DNA from 2 places in the Novosphingobium sp. EMRT-2 genome. Region 2 is predicted to be linked to the other one. Evidence: riboswitches for the same ligand, from Rfam matches in the RefSeq annotation. Region 2 holds a riboswitch; the other holds the start of a gene.
What was found. Region 2 has a riboswitch for cobalamin ahead of FA702_RS01380 (TonB-dependent receptor). Riboswitches for the same ligand answer to the same signal wherever they lie in the genome.
Positions count from the first base shown of each region.

Region 1 (7,465 bases), on a different replicon from region 2:
GGACGCTGACGGTGCCGAGGATGGCCGGGATCAGCGCGCGCTGCTTGCCCGAGAACAGCGTGAACCCGACCGCGAACACCAGCGGCACCATCGCGCCGCCGGTGAAGCCCTGCAAGGCGCGGAAGGCGATAATCGATCCGATCGACCACGACAGGCCGCACAGCAGGCTGGAAATCGTGAACATGGTGCACGAAGCCACGAACAGCCAGCGCGTCGACAGGGCGCGCGCGAGGAAGCCGGACAGGGGAATCATCACCAGTTCGGCCATCAGGTAGGCGGTCTGCACCCAGCTGATTTCATCCGCTCCGGCGGCGAGCCCGGCCGCCACCTCGCGCTGCGAGGCGGAGACGATCTGGATGTCGAACAGGGCGAGAAACTGCCCGAATGCCATCAATCCGAAGATCAGGAACTTGCGGGCCGTGGGCATGGCCGTCGGATCGTCCGACCAGTCCGTGCCGAAGCGCGCGAAAGACCATCTGGGCATGGCGGCAATTTTCCCTCTGGACGAATGATGGGCAACATATATATTATTTTCATCATATCAACAAGAGTGCATTTCCATGCTTCAGCGCACATCGGAATCCCAGGTTGATGACGCGGTGGTGCCGGCACCCCGGCGCAGGGCGCCGCGCGCGGTGATCGCGGCAGGGGCGGCGCTTGTCGCGGCGGGGTTGGGCGCGGCCTGGATCCTGTCCGAGCCGGCCAGCCAGTCCACCGACGATGCCTATGTCGGTGCCGATGCGACCAGCGTGGCGCCCCGTATCAAGGGTTTCGTCAGCGCGGTGCTGGTCGAGGAAAACCAGTCGGTCCGCGCGGGCATGCCGCTGCTGCGCATCGATCCCGAGGAATACGGCGCGCGCCGGGCGACGGCTGAAGCCGATCTCGCCGACGCGCGGGCGGCGGTGGCGGCGGCGCGTGCCGCCCTGGTCAGGCAGGGTACGGAAGAGGCGCTGGCCCGCGCACAGGCCGGCGCGGCGGCGACGACGATCCGCGCGGCGGAGGCCAATGCCGGGCACGCCTCGGCTGATCAGCGCCGCTATGACGCGCTTCTGGCGACCGGCGCGGTGGCCGCGCGCGATGCGGAAAGCATCCGCACGGGCGCAGTCGCGGCACGGCAGGCGCTTGCCCGTTCCGAGGCCGATCTGACCGTGGCGCGCCGGCAGGTGGCGGTCGTCGGCGCGCGGCGCGGCGATTTGCTGGCCGCGCTGGCGCAGGCACAGGCGGGCGAGGCCCGCGCCCGCGCCGCGCTGGATCTTGCCGGACAGGATTTGCGCCATACCGAGGTGCGCGCGCCGATCGATGGCGTGGTGGCCAACCGGCAGCTGCGTGTGGGCGATTACGTGCAGCCCGGCACGCGCGCGCTGACGCTGGTGCCGATGCAGGCGCTCTATGTGACCGCCAATTTCAAGGAAACGCAGACGCGCCGGATGCACCCCGGCCAGCGCGCCACCATCCGCGTCGATGCGCTGGGTAGCGCGAAGCTCAAGGGCACGGTGGAAAGCCTGGCGCCAGGATCGGCCTCGACGTTCGCCCTGCTGCCGTTCGAGCCGGGGACCGGCAATTTCACCAAGATCGTGCAGCGCGTGCCGGTGCGGATACGGCTCGATCCCGGCCAGCCCGCGCTGGCCACGCTGCGTCCCGGCCTTTCCGTTACCGCCAACGTCCAACTTTCCAACTGAAGGATCCCCGAAATGACTATCCCTCACCATTCGACCGCCGTGATCACCGGCGCTTCCACGGGTATCGGCGCCGTCTATGCCGATCGGCTGGCCCGGCGCGGGCACGATCTGGTCCTCGTCGCGCGCGACGTTGCCCGCCTGAACGCGCTGGCCGAGCGTCTGCGCGCGGAGACCGGCCGAGCCATCGAGGTGCTGCCGGCCGATCTCACCGATCCTGCCGCCGTCGCGCGCGTGGCCGACCGGATCGCCACGATCCCCAACCTTGGTCTGCTCGTCAACAACGCGGGCATGTCGCTCACCGGCACGCTGGTTACCAGTCCGGCCGACGAAGTGGTGCGCCTGATCGCGCTCAACATCACCGCGCCGGCGCTGCTGGCCCGCGCCGCGGCGCTGCGCCTGACGCACGAGGGCGCCGGGGCGATCGTCAACCTCGCGTCGGTGCTCGCGTTGGCGCCGGAAATGTTCGATGGCACCTACAGCGGCAGCAAGGCGTTCATCCTGAACCTCTCGCAGGGGCTGTCCACCGAGCTGGCGGGCAGCGGCGTGCACGTGCAGGCGGTGCTTCCGGGCGCGACGCGCACGGAGATATGGGAACGGTCGGGCAAGGACATCGATGCCTTCCCGGCAGAAATGGTGATGGACGTGAACGATCTGGTCGATGCCGCGCTGGTCGGGCTCGATCGCGGCGAGAGCGTGACGATTCCGCCGCTGGCCGATCTGGCCGGGTGGGAAGCGATGCAGTCGGCGCGCGTGGCGCTTGGCCCCCAGCTTTCCCGCAGCGAGGTCGCCGCCCGCTATCGCGCGGTTCTGGCCTGAGTTTGGTCAGCGCAGAGGATTGATCCGGCCGAGCGCACCGTTCGCCCAGCCAAGGATATCCTCGCCGCCGTTGTCGAACAGGTCATAGACCTCGCCCACCAGCAGGTCATGCGTTCCATAGGGCACGCGCTCGCGAATGGCGCAGAAGATGTTCGCGGGCGCCCCTTCGATGAACCAGACCGGGCCATGCTGACGCCAGTCGTCCTGCGCGAAGCGTTCCTCGCGCGCGGCCGCACCGGCGAACGGCGCCATGTGCGCGTCGTGCGCGTCATGCAGCAGGTTGATGCAGAAGCGCTCCGCGCGGATCATCGCGTCGTGGCTCGATCCCGACCGGTTGACGCAGATCGCCATCGCGCAGGGATCGAGGCACACCGGCATGATCGCGGACATGGCGAGGCCGACCGGCGTGTTCGTTGCGGGATCGAAGCTGGTGACGATGCCCACCGGCGCGGGCATGTGCCGCAGCACGCGCTTGAGCCGGCCGTCTATGGTCGTGGTCACGTTGGTTGCCATCGATTGCCTGCCTGCTCCCGGGATGCGAAACTGCGCCGGATTTATCGCATTGCGCCACGCGGGTTATATGCGATCTGCGCAGGAATCGTCCGTCTTCATGCGCCGAACAGGCTGGCGACAGCGGCGGGCGAGGAGGGGAAATAGAAATGCATGTAGCTGGCGTGCAGCGATCCCTGCCGGAACAGGGCCTCTCCGGTTCGTCCGTTTGGGTTCGTGGCGCGGGTAACAGGCGATAACGGGGTTTCCAGCCGGGAATAGTGGAACGTGTGGCCGCGCAGGCTCCCGGCGGGCAGCGCCATGTCCTGCAATCCCAGCGCGGCAAGGCTCGCCTGCATTGTCGCCCGGCCCGGCATCAGGCCCAGCATCGGGGCGTGCGCGCCTTTGCCGTCGTCCAGTGCCTCCAGGCAATAGAGCATGCCGCCGCATTCGGCGAGCACCGCCTTTCCCGCCGCATGGTGCGCGCGGATCGCATCGCGCATAGTGTGGTTGCCGGCCAGCCGGTCGAGGTGAAGTTCCTGGTATCCACCGGGCAGCCACAGCGCGTCGCATGGGGGCAGCGCCGTATCGGCGAGGGGCGAGAAGAACGCCAGCGTCGCGCCCATCGCGCGCAAGCAATCGAGGTTGGCGGGATAGAGGAAGCCGAACGCCGCATCCCGCGCGACGGCGATCCGCAGCCCGGCGAGATCGCGTTGCGCGGGGGATGGAGCGTCCTGTCTGGCAAAATCCACCAGCGCCGGCAGCCAGCAGGCTTCGTCGGGCAGCGCGGCCGCCGCCCGGTCGATGCGCCCGTCGAGATCGGCGATCTCGTCCGCCTGCACAAGGCCGAGATGGCGCTCGGGAAAGGCGATCCCGGCATCGCGGGGCAGGGCGCCCAGCCATTGCACGCCGCCGCGCAGGCTGTGGCCGAGCATGGCCGCATGACGTTCTCCCGCAACGCGGTTGGCCAGCCCCGCGATCACGCGCACGTCATCGCGGTAGGTGGCCAGCCCATGGACCAGCGCGCCGAAGCTCTGCGCCATGGCGCTGCCGTCCACCACCGCCAGCACGGGCAGGCCGAAGCGGGCGGCCAGATCGGCGGCGGACGGATCGCCGTCGAACAGGCCCATCACGCCTTCGACGAGGATGAGATCGGCCTCGCGCGCGGCATCGGCCAGCAGGCGGCGGCATCCGGCTTCGCCCACCATGAACAGGTCGAGCTGATAGACCGGCGCGCCGCTTGCCCGTTCGAGGATCATCGGATCGAGGAAGTCCGGGCCGCACTTGAACACGCGAACCCTGCGCCCGGCCTGGCGGTGGCGGCGGGCCAGCGCCGCCGTCACCAGTGTCTTGCCCTGTCCGGATGCCGGCGCGCTGACCAGCAGGGCCGGGCAACGCGCCGTCTTCACCGGTCGATCCCTTCCTGCGCGCGCACGCCGTCGCGGAAGGCGTGCTTCACGTCGCGGATCGCGCTGACGGTGTCGGCGGCGGCGATCAGCGCCTCGTCGGCGGCGCGGCCGGTGATGACGACGTGCTGCATCGCAGGCCGTGCTTCCAGCGCGGGCATGATCTCGTCGAGCGCGAGGTAGCGATACGTGACGAGGTAGGTCAGCTCGTCCAGCACGACCAGGCTGATCGCGGGATCGGCGAGCGCCGCCCTGGCCTTTTCCCAGCCGGCGCGCGCGGCGGCGATGTCGCGCTGGCGGTCCTGCGTTTCCCAGGTGAAGCCTTCGCCGCACTTTTCCCAGATCACGTCGGGATGGCGCGAGAAGAAGGCGCGCTCGCCCACGTTCTCGGCCCCCTTGATGAACTGGAACACGGCCGCCTTGCGACCGTATCCCAGCGTGCGCGCGACCATGCCGAAGGCGCTGGAGGACTTGCCCTTGCCGTTGCCGGTCAGCACCAGCAGCAGGCCCTTGTCGCGCGTGGCGGCGGCGATTTTGGCGTCGACCACCGCCTTGTGCCGGCGAGTGCGCTCGCGGTGCGCGCTGTCGTCGGTTCCGCTCACCGGCGCTCGCTTTCACGCAGTTCGGGCCGGATCAGGGACAGCAGCGAGAACGCGGCGGCGGCCAGGCCGCTCCAGCCCAGCGTGGCCCACAGCGTCGGCGGGAAATAGCGCCCGATGCGCGGCAGGAAGCCGGCGAGCGTGGGATCGGCGAAGCGGCCGCCGAGGAAGTAGAAGCCGCCGCTGGAAAGCAGTTCGGACGCGAAGGTGGCGCAGATCAGCAGCACGGCCATGATCGGCAGGGCGGCAAGGCTCGCACCCAGCCGGGTTTGCGCGTACCGTCCGGCCAGCCACATCACGCCATAGGCGGGCACCAGCATCCAGTAGGCGGGCGTGAAGCAGAAGCTCGACTGGCCGAACCAGCCGATCACTACCACGTCGATGGCATAGCCAAGCAGGAACAGCGCGCCGAACGCCGCCGCGCGGCGGACGAAGAAGCCCAGCACGAAGAAGCTGGCGAGGCTGGTATCGGGCAGGTGGATGACCTGGCTAAGCGAATGGCTGCGCGTGACGAGCATGACGAGTGCGAGAAGCCCGAAGACGGACAGTTCGAATCGGGTATTGCGGACCATGAGGGGTCTCCTGAACGGGTTGGATTTCGCGTTGTGGCCGCGCACGCGACCATCGGCTGCGGCGCGGGGGCCTTTGCGGTGCGCGGGCGGGCGCGGAACCGAAAGCTCGGGGCCGGGGCGCACGCCTGCTGCGGGTGTCGTGGATGTCAGACGCAGTTCATCACAGGCCCCCTTCGGCAACAAACGCACATATGTCGTCCGCCAAGGGAGAAGCCCTCGTCCGCCCGGTGCATCCCGCCCGCGCGAAGGAACGACGGTAGCGGGCCGGTTTCCTGACTTCCCGGATCATCGCGCCTGTCGCCGCCTTCTCAGGGCCGGAACCCCAATGGCGTGATGGCGATGCGCTCACCGGTCACAGTTGCGGGAGCAGTGCCGGATTCGGCGGATTTCCGCCGGCCGGACTTCCCGATTAAGCCCTTTCGGGCACCCGTTACGCTGCCGGTGATAAGCGAAGCGATGCGCCGCCGCAAGCATTCGCGCTTGCGGCATGGCCGGCGCGAAGCTATCCGCCGCTCTGCGACAGGTTCCCCGAAAGGGGATCAAAAGGGAACGGGGTGCGAAACCCCGGCTGCCCCTGCAACTGTAAGCGGCGAGCCGACCGGCCATCACGCCATTGGGACTTCACCGTCCTGAGAAGGCGGCCGGACCAGCATTGACCCGCGAGCCAGGAGACCTGCCTGACGCGGTCGTTCTTCGTTCGGGCAGGGTGCACCGGACGTTCGAGGTTCCCGCGTCAAAGGCGGGACGATCCCTCGCGCAACGACAGCCACTGCCTGCCGGGAAGACCGTGCGGGAAGCGTCGTCTCGTGCCCTCCGGCGATCTCGCCGGGGCGTCGCGCGGCGGGCGTTTTCCATGCGGTCCGAACGGCAGGTCATCGCCGTTCGTATCCAGGGAACCGCACCATGCGCCTGACCCGTTGTTCCGTTGTTTCCGTCCTCTCGCTCTCGCTGGGCCTTCCCGTGGCCGCCCATGCCGCCCCTTACCCCGACGATCCGGCGCCCGACGCGGCGCCTGACACCTCCATCGTCGTGACCGCGCTGCGCACGCCGGTCGCGCAGGATCGCGTCTCGTCCACCGTCACCGTGCTGGACGAGGCGGCCATCCGGCAGGTGCAGCCGCTGGCCGTGACCGATGTCCTGGTCCGCACGCCCGGCATCAGCCTTTCGCGCAACGGCGGCTATGGCACCGCCACCTCGCTGCGCATCCGCGGCGCGGACGCCGGCCAGTCGGTCATGGTGATCGACGGTGTGCGGCTGTCCGATCCGTCCGCCACGTCCGGCGGTTATGCCTTTTCCAACCTGTTCGTCGATGACATCGAACGCATCGAGATCCTGCGCGGCCCGCAATCGATCCTGTGGGGCAGCGACGCGATCGGCGGCGTCGTCAACGTGACCACGCGCCGCGCGGAAAAACCGCTGGAAGGCAGCCTGGCGGTGGAGGCGGGCACGCACAAGACGGTGAACGCGCAAGCCGGCGTCGGCGGCACGGGCACGCTGGTCGACTGGCGGCTGTCCGCCTCGACCTTCTCCACCGACGGCATTTCGGCCCGCAGCAATGGCACCGAGCCGGACGGATACCGCCGCACCTCGGCCAGTGGCACGGCCACGTTCAAGCTGACGCCCAACCTGTCGTTTGACCTGCGCGGCTACTGGGCCGACGCGCGCAACGATTTCGACGGCACCTCGGGCGACTCGCTCGTCTATGGCCTGACAAAGGAATGGTCGGGCTATGCCGGGCTCAATCTCGCGCTGCTCGACGGCCGCTTCACCAACCGGCTGGCGGCGATGCAGACCGAGACCGACCGCGAGAACTACGATCCCGCCCGCGCGATCCGCCCGCTGAACTTCGACGCGCACGGCCGCGTCCGCCGCTTCGAATACCAGGGGTCGTTCCGCTTTTCCGA
Region 1 covers NZ_CP039697.1:567,095-574,559, forward strand. Annotated here, with positions in the region: gene FA702_RS20500 (DHA2 family efflux MFS transporter permease subunit) at 1-484, opposite strand, end outside; gene FA702_RS20505 (HlyD family secretion protein) at 561-1,679, shown strand; gene FA702_RS20510 (SDR family oxidoreductase) at 1,692-2,495, shown strand; gene FA702_RS20515 (flavin reductase family protein) at 2,502-3,008, opposite strand; gene FA702_RS20520 (cobyrinate a,c-diamide synthase) at 3,104-4,393, opposite strand; gene cobO (cob(I)yrinic acid a,c-diamide adenosyltransferase) at 4,390-4,992, opposite strand; gene FA702_RS20530 (hypothetical protein) at 4,989-5,561, opposite strand; cobalamin riboswitch at 5,806-6,007, opposite strand; cobalamin riboswitch at 6,066-6,257, shown strand; gene FA702_RS20535 (TonB-dependent siderophore receptor) at 6,465-7,465, shown strand, end outside.
Region 1: it holds a riboswitch for cobalamin, as region 2 does, so the genes downstream of both, FA702_RS20530 (hypothetical protein) here and FA702_RS01380 (TonB-dependent receptor) in region 2, are expected to answer to the same signal.

Region 2 (7,465 bases):
TAGCTTCCCCCAGTGCGGACATGGGCAAAGGTTCGCCACACCGAGCGCAGAATCACGAGATTCATACCGGCAATGGCGAAGAGAAACAGCGCGGAGATCACGGTCGCGATCATTCCGCCGAGATCCCTGAATGCGCCGCCGTCCGACAAGGCGCTCGTCGTCAGCGCGATGGTGATCGACGCGATGGCAATGATCCCGGAATGACCGAAAGCGAACCAGAATCCGACCAAAACCGGTCGCTGACCATCTTGCATCAGCTTGCGGGTCACATTGTCGATCGCCGCGATATGATCGGCATCGACCGCGTGACGCAGCCCGAGCCCCCAGGCAAGCAAGGCAGTGCCCAGCATCAGGGGCTGCGCGTAAAATTGGCTCCACGCCCATATCCAAACGGCGATGTTCGCGAGAATTAGTGACGAAAACAGAATGACGATGCGTTGGCGCAACAAGGATAGTGAAGGTTCGGCAGAAGCGGTCATGATCGATCCCGGATCGAGGAAAACGCCGCGCGGCAGGAATGATCCACCGCGCGGCATTGTTGGCATGGCTGTCAGAATGTGAACTTGGCACCCAATCTCACGGTGCGAGGCTCGACGACGCGGCTGAGCCGATCTTCAACCGGACCGCCTGCGTCAAAGGCGGGAATGTAGGACTCGTAGTAGTAGGCGATGTCCTTGTCCCGGCTGCCGAGGACATTCAGCACCTCGCCGTAAATCTCGACCCGCTTGCCCTTCCATGCCGCGCGGGCATTGAAGACCGTGCTGCCGGAATCACGGATGCTATTGTCCTCGACCAGGGGTGAAGGGCCGAGATGACGCACCCGGAGGCTCGCCTCCCATGGATCGAGAACCAGAGCAACACCGGCCGACGCTGCGTTTTCGAACGCGTTGGGAATATGATCGCCGTTGTCGTAGCGCGCGTGGCTGGCAGTGAAGTTGCCATCGAGCGCAAGCCATGGAAACGGCCGCCAGAATGCAACGATTTCATAGCCGCGCCTTCGACTGGCCCCCGACGGTTCGACGGCATTGGAATCACCCACAAAGCGCAGTTCACTGCCGACATGCAGCCACCAGTATGTCGCTGTCAGGCTCACGCCGGAGAATTGCAGGCGCGCGCCCAGTTCCTTGCCGGTGCCGCGGACGAGCACCGGGACAGGACTGGCCGTATTCACCGCACCGCGAACATCGTTGGAATGGAAACCCCTGCCCCAGTTGGCGTAGACCTCGAAATGCGGCGTGATCCGATAGGCCAAGGCAGCCTTTGGCGAGATGATCGCGTCGGAGCCACTCCCCTCCCCCAGCGAGATGGCAGCCGGATCGCGCGCCTCGACAGAATGGTGGTAATAGTCTCCGCGCAGGCCGCCCGTCAGGCGCAGCCCTTGGATCGGCGTCCAGGTTGCCTCGCCATAAAGGGCGGACGACAGTTCCTTGACGCGATAGTGACCAAGCGAGGCCAGGAACGTGCGGTCGGCGGTGCGGTCAACGCCGACATTGCCGATGGCGTCATACCGGTTCTCGGTGCCCACCGTCAGCGACAGACCGGGTGCAGGTTCCCAGCGCTTCTGTGCCATCAGCCCGAACACCCAGCGCTGGTCGAATTGCCGGATCTGTGCGCTGGTTCCATCGGCGTCGGCATAAGTTGGGTTCGAGAACATCGACCAGTCGTAGAACTGGGCATAGGCATTGGCGCGCCAACTCGGCTGTTCGACCATGATGTTCCCGATCAGCCGTGTGGTTTCGCCACGCGCGGATGGATCAGGAGAGCAGAACACGTCCGGGCACAGAGGCGTGCCGACGACCCGCTCGGGAATCTGCTCGGTCGGGCTCCATGTCGCCCGATAGGCATGAAGTGTAGCCTCAACGGTGCCCGCGCCGACCGGCATGCGGTATTTGGCGAAGCCTGAGTAATGACGCAGGCGTTCTGGCTCCTGCCAGGGACCATCATAGACCTTCGCCTGGCCGACGAGGGTTAGGTCGCCCTGTCCCAAACCGCGAAATGTTCCGCCGACGGCAACCCGGCGCCAGCCATAGGAACCGGCCTCGGCCGATGCCCAGGGCCGTTCGTATTCGTCGATGGTGGACATATAGGCTGCCCCGGCCAGGGCAAAATCGCCTCCATCGGCTCGGTAGGGGCCTTTGCGAAAATCTTCCCGCGCCACGATTTCCGGGATCAGGCCATTGAGATCGAGATAGCCATGACCGTGGCCGTGTGTGCGGAAGTTCATCTGCACACCGTCGATATAGGTCGTGAAGTCCGACCCATGATCGAGGTTGAAGCCGCGCAGGAAATACTGGTTCGCCTTGCCGCTCCCCGAATGCTGGGCCGCCACCATGCCGGGAACCGCTTCCAGGAGCTCGGCCACGCGAAGGAGCGGACGGACCAGCAGATCGGAACCGGCAACGCTGCCTTCGCTGGCGGCATGAGCCGTACCGATCTTCGCTTCACCGCGCCCGAAAACCACGATCTCGCTGCCCGATCGTTCGGCTTCGGCGGCATCGGTTTCTGCCGCCGTTTCGGCATGCGCGAGGGCAGGCAGGATGAGCGCGACGAGCGCGCAACTGGAAAGGAAAGTCTTGGTCACACATAGTCCCCCGGCGTCTTGCGACGTGGCCGGGGCGTGCCGTTCGCGAACGGTCGGCACGCGCGGCGGCCGGACGCCATGGGCGGCCAACGCACGTCTGCCGATGCGGCCCCAGCCGCTCGTTCGTCGCTCAGACGGAGTTCACCGTGCCGCGGCCATCCCCTGGACCAGGGCAAGAGCGACCAGACGCCGGCAGGTCTCCTGGCTCGCGGGTCACAGCTTGATGCACGCCTTCCCAGGCCTCGCAGGATTTAGCGTCCGGCCCAGTGGCTGCCCCTTTTCCATCGAAGGGACGATGTGCATCGCGCTATCCGCTTACAGTTGCAGGGACAGCCGCGGATTTGGGAGCAAGCTCCCGCACCGCATTCCCGATTAAGCCCCTTGTCAGGGCACCGGCGCGATCAATGAATGCTGAAAATATCCAACATTCAGCGGGCCGATTAGACGATGCGGTTGCGGATGCCAATGCCTTTGCTTCTCGGTGCAGCAAGGAGCGTGGGATTTGAGCATCGTCAGGATTGCGCAAGTCGCGCCATCCTGACGCAGTACTGAGCTCGAGCGCCGCATCGCTCAGGCCGCGATTCTGATATCGCTTGTTGGAACAGCGATGCAGGGGAGGAACTCGCCGGGGCGCAGCGAACAGGCAAGGCCCGGCCCATGTTCGACGCTCCCGGAAGCAAGATGGCGGCGGCAGAGGCCGCAGTGCCCGGCCCGGCAGTCGGACACTGCCGGAATGGCATGCGTCTCCATGGCGGCGAGCAAGCTGGGATAGCCCTCGACCGGGATTTCCGCCTCGCCTACGGTCATGGTGAAATTGCCGCACAGACCCGCGCTGGTAGCAAACAACTCGTAGTGGATGCGCGAGCGCGGGACGCCCTTGTCGCGCAGCCCCTGTGACAGATCCTCGATCATCGCGTGCGAGGCACAGAACAGGTAGTGGGCACGGCCATTGTCGGCGGTGACAAGATCGGCTGCGCTGAAACGGCCTGTATTTCCTTCCCACATGTCGTCCTGCCCCGTCAGGCGGGCGTGGTATCGGAAGGAGGTCCATTCCCGTGCCAGCGTTTCGAACTCTTCGTGAAAGATCAGGCCCGGCAAGCTTCGCGCCGTGAAGAACAAGGTGACGGGGCCACTAGCCCGCGCGCGCAAGGCATGGATCATCGACCTGAGCGGAGTAATGCCGACACCGGCCGCTATCAACACGATAGGCGCGTTATCGCCGATCTCCGGCAGGACGAAATCACCCTCCGGCAGACGGCATTGCAACTCGTCACCTTCACGGATCGTCTCGTGCAGCCAGCCCGAGACGCGGCCCATCGGTTCCTTCTTGATCGTCAGGCCGTACTCGCCGGGCGAGGCATCCCAGCGGTCGAGCGAATAGCGGCGCTCGGCGTGGTTTCCCGCCGGAAGCAGGGGGCCGAGGACGGTCAGATATTGTCCGGCAATGAAAGGACGGCACTTGCCTCCCACCGGCGTAAGATGGAGCGAGAAATGCGTTTCGTCATGATCGATCCGCCGGGTCACGCGGAACAGGTGCGGCCGCTGACGCCATGCATCCCATCGGCGACGCAGCGCCCTTCGACCGGCGTCGGTCAGCCAGAAGAGGATCGCCAGAAGCGCCAGTCCGCAAAGGGCGAGCAGCAGGCTGAGCATAGCGTGTCCTGCTATTCGGGACCGGTCAAACTGGCTGAGCCTTCTGCTTTTGACTGCGCCACCACATCCAGCCGCCGGTAAGGCAGAGCATCAGGAGCGTCGCGCCCAGAATGTCGATCCATATCCACTCGGCGCTCTTGCCGAAGAAGAACTTGCCGGTGTGGAGGTCCATGACCAGCTTTTGCAGCGTGTAGGCTTCCGGCTCCCTGGCGGCGAGAACCCCAAGCTTGGCGAATCCGGGAGCTTCGATCCAGCTCTTGCCACCATCGGAACTCAGCAGCGTGCCCTGGTCCTTGAGATAGGCGACAATGCCATTGGGCATCAGCCCCAGACCATGGAAGTCGCCCTCGCGAAGCTGTGTCCACGCGCCGCTCCCGGCCCTCTGCCAAAGGCCATACTTGCCGGCGGCATAGAGCGTACCCGCAGCATCGGCCTTGACCGAACGGAACTCGCCCTTGGGTATGCCCGGCTCACGAACCGGGAAGCCGCCGACCATCCTGAACAGGCCCGCCTGGCTGGCGATGAAGGTCGCATCCCCAACCGTAGCGACGTCGCGCACGATGACTTCGGGCATCTTCATGTTCATGGCATTGCCCGCCATGGCAGGCGCGAGTTTCAAGTCCTGGGTGCCCAGAGACTTGTCGTGCGCAATGAAGATCGCCGTCGCGCCGATGATGAACATCGGAATGAGCAGCGCGATGCTCACCCACTTATGCCACCCGCGTGCGGAACCCATCGCCATAGCCACCCCGTTTGCAATTCATTCTCAGTATGACCCGCCCTAGCCGAGATCGTTGACCGAAATCAAGGATCGGTCGGATACAATTGTTATTGCGAAGCGTTCGCATCTACCATATTGCGCGGTTCATCCGGGGGGATTGATGGCTACACTTGCGGTATCAGGGCAAAGCAAAAGCACGCGGAATACCGTGGGTTTTCCGCTGCCCGCTGCTCCCCCGCAGACAGGCGAATCCAATATCTTCACAGCGAGAGAGGTAGATTCACCGCAATTTCGAAGTGAAGGGCCAGTCCGAAACGAACTGGTTTCATTGGACTGTGAGAGATCGCAATATAACCCCGGCGCGAATCGAAAAATTGCGTTCGCTGTAGCCTCCCTGCTTCACGGGTTGGCGATGGCAGCTTTGTTCGCAGGGTTCGGCCCAGGCCTTGGTCCTCTTCGTGTCGAGAAATCCGAGCGCCTGACAGTCGTCCAGCTTGCGCCGCCCGCTCCGCCGCCAGCGCCAGCCGCCGCTGAGGCGGCAGAGCGGAAGGCGGTTCAGGCACCGGACATGAAGGCAGCGGCCATAGCGGACGTTCCTGCACCGGTTTCCATTAATCTCGCTCCCAACGTGTCGCCGACTGCGGCTGTCGCAGCAGCTTCGCCTGCTGCTTGGCCGCCAATGCGGGACGACGCACCCAAGCCGACTGTTGCAGAAGCGCCGCCCGCACCCGATCGAGTAGAAATCAAGCAGCAGCAGAGCCGCTATGCAGGCGTACTGATGGCCCACCTCGGCCGGCACAAGCGCTATCCGCGCGAACTGCGCGACGCCGGAATCCAGGGGCGTGGTCTGGTGCTGTTCAACCTGACGGCGGATGGCCGGATCGCCAGCCTCAAGCTTGTCCGTTCGACCGGTTCGCCGGAGTTGGACCGCCAAATCCGCTCGATCTTCGAGCGGGCACAACCCTTCCCGATCCCGGACTGGAGCCGGGACGTATTCCAGACCAGCTACACCCTGCCGGTCGACTTCACCATCACCAGCTAGAAAAGAAAGACGATATAATGACCTTGCAGCCGATTCAGGCCCCGGCCTTCCGCACCCTTCGTTCCCAATGGATGATCGGGGTGGCCCTTATCGGACTGTTCGCCCAGCCCGCCCTTGCCGCTGAAACGGACGGAGGCCCCCAGAAGGGTGAGGTGTCGCAGGAGGAACTCGACAACAGCGTCCTTCTTCCGAGTCTCAGCATGGCCGGTGCCTCCGAAAACAGTGTCGTCATCACCAATGACACTTCGGCAACCGCGACGATCACCCGCAAGGACATCGAACGTCGTCCTTCGGGCTTCATTCTCAACGGCGTCATCAAGCGGCTGCCCGGCGTCTATACCGGCGGCGGTCCTGGCGAAGACAAGGATTTGCGCCTGCGCGGCCTCGACAAGGAATATTCGCGCCTGCAGGTCGATGGCATCCAGTTGCCGGGCGGCGGCGAGAAGCGCGAGTTCAACCTCGACATCCTGCCCAACGCCCTGATCGGTTCGGTCACCGTGATCCGCAACGCTCCCGCCGAGTTCGAAGCGGACGGGCTTGTCGGCCGCGTCCATGTCGAGACCCGCGCCATCCCCGAGGAGCAGCAGATCGATGCCGACATTGCGCTGGGCGGCACGAAGTTCGGGAGCGATGACGGCTGGGGTGGCTCCTTTGCCTATGGCAACCGCTTCGGCGAACATTTCGGCTTTCAGGGCGCGGTGTCATACGTCGATGAGCCGAACATCAAGAGCAAGGACAAGCTGACTGCGGCCGGATTGCTGTCGTCACGCGAAGTCGAGGACAAGCCGACGAAGCGGTTCGCCATCGATCTCGACGCCGGTTATTTCTGGGAAGGCGGTGAATTCCATATCCGGCCCAAATACTTGTCCTCGCCCGAGGACAAGTTCAAGACCGCATTCGCGTACAAGATCACCGGCACGACGGTAATGTCAACGCCGGTATAAAATGGGGCCAGCCACCGGTTTAAAAGTGGGCCAGTCAATTCAAACAAAAAGCCTCAGTTTGAGGCTGGGTTTAATCGGCGTCGGGGAAGCGGCTGTAGCGTAGCGGAAGCCGATTTCCCGACGCCGATTGCCGTTTCTGATCAGGTCATCTTGCTGCTCTCCTTTTCCTTTTGTCGCTTACGGCTGCTAGCAAGACGGAAGCTGTCACCATTCATCTCGAGGATGTGGACATGGTGGGTTAGCCGGTCGAGGAGCGCGCCGGTAAGGCGTTCGGAGCCGAACACCGATGTCCATTCGTCGAACGGTAGGTTGCTGGTGATCAGCGTGCTGCCGCGTTCGTATCGCTGGCTGAGCACTTCGAACAGGAGTTCGCCGCCGACGGCAGTGAACGGCACGTAGCCGAGTTCGTCCAAGATCAGCAGCTTGACTGATGCCAGTTGCTTCTGGAGCATGCGTAATCGCCGCTCATCTCTGGCCTCCATCAGGTCATGCACCAGCGCTGCCGCGGTGGTGAACGCCACGCT
Region 2 covers NZ_CP039695.1:251,235-258,699, reverse strand. Annotated here, with positions in the region: gene FA702_RS01385 (HoxN/HupN/NixA family nickel/cobalt transporter) at 1-479, opposite strand, end outside; gene FA702_RS01380 (TonB-dependent receptor) at 551-2,581, opposite strand; cobalamin riboswitch at 2,755-2,993, opposite strand; gene FA702_RS01375 (2Fe-2S iron-sulfur cluster-binding protein) at 3,152-4,234, opposite strand; gene FA702_RS01370 (PepSY domain-containing protein) at 4,260-4,940, opposite strand; gene FA702_RS22655 (energy transducer TonB) at 5,524-5,997, shown strand; gene FA702_RS01360 (TonB-dependent receptor plug domain-containing protein) at 6,078-6,941, shown strand; gene istB (IS21-like element helper ATPase IstB) at 7,082-7,465, opposite strand, start outside.